2 regions of the Vagococcus zengguangii genome follow, and region 2 is predicted to be linked to the other one. Evidence: predicted binding sites of a transcription regulator. Region 2 holds the regulator's gene; the other holds the start of a gene.

Region 1 (2,489 bases), 1.1 Mb from region 2:
AATTCCGTCATTTTCAACTTGTGCCACGTCACGCACGCGTCGTAACAAACGATTGGCAATTCGTGGGGTTCCACGCGAACGGCGCGCAATTTCTAACGCACCATCTTCTAAAATATCTGTTCTAAAAATATCAGCCGAACGCAATACAATTTCTTGTAGATCTTGCACTTCATAATATTCCATATGCAAAACAATACCGAATCGATCACGAAGTGGCGCAGATAACATCCCGGCACGAGTCGTCGCGCCGATTAAGGTAAATGGTGGTAACTCAAAATGAACGGGATGCGCAGTCGGACCTTGACCAACCATGATATCGACGTAAAAATCTTCCATCGCTGAATATAGCATCTCTTCTACAACGCGTGGTAAGCGGTGAATTTCATCAATAAATAATACATCGCCTGGTTCTAGCTCATTCAACAATGCTACTAGATCACCTGGCCGTTCAATTGCCGGTCCACTCGTTGTTCTAATCTGAACCCCCATCTCATTTGCAATCACCATCGCCATTGTTGTTTTCCCTAATCCCGGTGGTCCAAATAACAAGACATGATCAAGAGCTTCTTGACGATTCAACGCTGCTTTAATATAAATCGACAATTCTTCTTTGACTTTATGTTGCCCGATATATTGAGCTAATCGTGTTGGGCGCAGTTGCTTCTCTTCTGATTCAAAAGGCAGATTTTCAGGAGAAAGCATGCGGTCGTTTTCTACCATAAGAAAACCTCCTTATTTTTTCATTAATAGGCTTAAACCTTGGCGTAAGTATGCATCAGTTGAATCTAAATTCAAACTCTTCAACTCTTTTTCAATGCGCGCCAATTCTTTTTGTGAGTAACCTAATGCTAACAACGCTTCGATAGCTTCCTCTAAATAACGATTGTTTGAACCATCTAAATCGATATCTAATAGCGAAATTTGCTCGTCTCCTTTTAGTTCTGAAATAACTAAATCATCTAGTTTTCCTTTCAAATCAAGAATCATTTGTTGTGCTGTTTTTTTACCTACACCAGGAAACTTCGTTAAATACTTAAAGTCATCTGACTCAATCGCTTTAACTAACCCAACATGGTCTTCTCCCGCCATAATGGCTAAGGCGCTTTTCGGACCAATTCCTGAGACACTAATTAATTTCATAAATAATTGTTTTTCTTCATATTGATTAAAACCAAACAAGTTAATAGCATCTTCACGCACCGCTTGATAAATATAAATCAACGTTTCTTTGGTTTCTGTATTGTAACGAAACGGATTCGCCACAGCTAATTGATATCCAATCCCGCCAACTTCTAACACAATGTAATATGGGCTAACAAATGTTACTTGCCCTTTCATATATTCGTACATACTAATTCTCCTTATCCAAAACATGCGTTCGCCTCTAAATTGTACCATATTTCTTGGTGAATTCGAAAGATTTCTCATTCTTTCATGACTCACTGACATAACTATCACGTCTATGTCTGGCTCACACAAAAAAGAGCCACGACTAATCGTCATGGCTCTTAATAAATCGTTATTTTTTCAGTAATTTAACAAATAATGCTATTAATGCTAAAACATACAACAATGGCATCCACCAAGGAGTTAGACCCATTAAGACGAATAAAACACCTAAAATAATTGCAGTTATCCCTATTAATTTAGCAAAGGCTTTTTTATTTAACTTCTTACCTTTTAAACTATTAGGTAAATATTTTTGCCAGTAACCTAGGAGCAACGGAATACCCAAGCTTAGTAACAATAGCCCTAGTAAGACGCTTAATACATCTAACCAGTTAATTTTTTTAACGACAATACTTGGTGTCACTTCTTCAGCTAGTGAATTGGCACGATTTAATGATACCTTTTCTTTTTCAACCGTATCATATAACACTTTCATCAAGTTAGTCGAACTTGATTTTTCAGTGTCCATCGTAGGAGCCCAAATCATGATGCCTCCTGATTCGGTTTCTATTGAAGCCAGTGTCTTATCACGAATGGTTTGCTTATTATTAATAAAATACGTCACACCGTTAATCATTACTTCATCATCCAACGGTACTTCTGGGGCTTCGTTAATAATATTACGGTAAGTCATCACTGACCCATCAGCTGCTTTCCCATAAAAAGGAATACCCGACACTAACTTATTCATGTGATTACCACCTAATATTTTATTCCAGTAATCTAAATTAGCTTGGTGTAATTCAGTCGTCGAATGATTAGGATAGCCTTCAATTTGCGCATCATATGACATGATGTTAATCCAATCAGCCGTTTTTAATGCAGTCGGTGTGAAATGAACCTCCCAATGTCCACTTGGCTGACCATTTGCGGCCACCCCGGACGGAACCGTAATCGAAACATAGGTCTGTGGGTCTAAAGATTTCTTCAACGTTTGGATAAACGTTTCAAATCGTTGTGCTTCATTGGCTTCTGGATATTCCCAATCAATATCAACAGTATCTAGTTTATACTCGTCGACAAAAGCTTTAATACTATTA
Region 2 (2,489 bases):
GTTTGGACGGTTATAAGTTGCTGCTAAATGAGCCTCTGCCATTGCAAAACCAACACTCATTGCAATTCCTTGTCCTAATGGTCCTGTTGTTGCTTCAACACCATCTGTGTGATGAACTTCCGGATGTCCAGGTGTACGGCTATCCCATTGACGGAAATTTTTGATATCTTCGATTGTCACATCGTAGCCAGCCATGTGTAATAAGCTGTACTGTAATGCTGAGCCGTGTCCAGCTGATAAGATAAAGCGGTCACGATCAATCCAGTTTCTAGAAGTTTTTGGGTTTACTTTTAAATGTTTCGTCCACAATGCATAAGCCATTGGGGCTGCACCCATTGGTAAACCTGGATGTCCAGAATTTGCTTTTTGAATCATATCCATACTTAACGTACGTAATGTATTAACGCCTAATTCATCAATTTTGTCGAACAACATGATCATCTCCTATGTTTTTAGGTTTTTTTTACCTTTATTACATTCTACTATATATGTAGGTGCTTACGCAATCATTTTTGTATAATTTTTCACTAATCTTCTAAATGACGACCATGAATTTGTTTGTCTTTTTGAATACGTTTCAATTTATCAGGCGTAACATCTGTTCCTTCTTGATCGACGACTTTCATACCCTCGATATGATGACGCATCCCGCCTCTAAATACCGTTAAGTACTCTTCTCTCAATGCTTGTTGCTCTAAAATTTCTTCTTGTGTTAAACCTTCTGCTTTTTTCTTGCGAGCTAATTCATTAATTCTCGCCATTTTGTCTTTTGATAACATATAATCAGTCCTCCTATACAATTACTTATTTTAATCGATATTTAAATAAAACACAAACTCGCAATCTACGAACATGTGTTTGATAACTTCTCGCTAGTATGTTAAAATTTAATTAATAAAACTATCCTAGGAGGATTTCCCATGACGAACAAAAAAGAAAATCGTCAATTAAGTATTTTACATTATATACATGAAACGGGGGAACAACGCGGATATCCACCAACTGTGCGAGAAATTTGCGAAGCAGTCAATCTTTCTTCTACTTCGACTGTTCACGGGCACCTAGCTCGTTTGGAGCAAAAAGGTTTATTACTTCGCGACCCATCTAAGCCTCGTGCGATTGAAGTAACCAAAATGGGGCTGCAATTGTTAGGGATTCAACCTGAGACTATTCCAGTCCTAGGAACCGTCACAGCCGGAGAACCGATTTTAGCGGTAGAAGATGCATCCGATTTTTTCCCTGTACCACCTGAGTTTAAAAACGAAACGCGTCCCCTGTTTATGTTAACGATTCGCGGAACAAGTATGATCAACAAAGGCATCATTGACGGTGATTTCGTCATTGTTCGTAAACAAGAACAAGCGAATAACGGCGATATCGTGATTGCCATGACCGCTGAAGATGAAGCCACGTGTAAAACTTTCTATAAAGAAAAGAACCGTATTCGTTTACAACCAGAAAACGATGAACTAGACCCTATTTATCTAGATACCTGTACAATCTTAGGAAAAGTTGTCGGACTTTATCGCTCATTTTAAAAAACTCTTTACAACACGAACAAATGTTTGTATAATAAAAACAGAACAAACGTTCGTATCGAGGAGGAATTATTTATGACAGGGATTAGACGACTATTTTTTATATTTTTCACTTTATTAGCAGGTATTTTTCTAGGCGCATTCGGATTAAAGTTGGCTCTTATCATTTCAATCCCACTATTTGTCACGCTAGTCGTACTATGGGATGAAAAAAAGTATGAACTGAAGAACGAACAAATGAATTATTATCAGCAACATTATTATGAAGATTATCAATAAATAGCAAAAGAACGAAGCCACAGCTTCGTTCTTTTTTATTATTATTCTGCTTCCACTTCAACGTTTGATTCAGTTTTGGTTGAAGTTTTTTTATCAGCCTTTGCTAATTGTTTACCTAGTTCAATAATAAAATCATGTAATTGACCTTTCACTTCAGGATGCTCTAAACCATACTCGATACTTGATTTTAAGAATCCGAATTTATCCCCCACATCATAACGTTTGCCATTGAACTTGTGACCAAACACGCGTTGTGTTTTATTTAGCTCATCAATCGCGTCTGTTAATTGAATTTCTCCACCTGCACCAGGTTCTTGTTTTTCTAATAAATCAAAAATTTCTGGTGTGAATAAATAGCGACCAATAATCGCTAAATCACTTGGTGCTTCATCTGGATTTGGTTTTTCAACAAAGTGGCTAACATTGAATAAACCTGGTTTCACTTCAGCTTCTGGTGCAATAATACCATATTTTGATGTATCTTCATGTGGGACTTCCATCACCGCAATAGTTGAAGCCTTTGTTTCATTATAGTTATCAATTAATTGTTTAGTTAACGGTATTTCATCCGTCATAATGTCATCACCTAACATCACGACAAACGGTTCGTTCCCTACAAAGGCTTTCCCTAATGAAACAGCATGCCCTAAACCTAATGCACGTGATTGACGA

What was found. Region 2 encodes LexA, which represses DNA repair genes until DNA is damaged. Its sites were predicted from a motif close to CNAACANNTGTTNG; they were not measured.
Region 1: a site for LexA is predicted at 1,368-1,381, ahead of ruvA (Holliday junction branch migration protein RuvA). Genes of this name have one in related genera too.

The regions. Positions count from the first base shown of each region.
Region 1 is NZ_CP039712.1:2,017,061-2,019,549, forward strand. Features, by position in the region: gene ruvB (Holliday junction branch migration DNA helicase RuvB) at 1-720, opposite strand, end outside; gene ruvA (Holliday junction branch migration protein RuvA) at 733-1,350, opposite strand; gene FA707_RS09575 (glycoside hydrolase family 18 protein) at 1,520-2,489, opposite strand, start outside.
Region 2 is NZ_CP039712.1:901,009-903,497, reverse strand. Features, by position in the region: gene tkt (transketolase) at 1-432, opposite strand, end outside; gene FA707_RS04260 (DUF896 family protein) at 528-779, opposite strand; gene lexA (transcriptional repressor LexA) at 921-1,538, shown strand; gene FA707_RS04250 (hypothetical protein) at 1,614-1,817, shown strand; gene galU (UTP--glucose-1-phosphate uridylyltransferase GalU) at 1,859-2,489, opposite strand, start outside.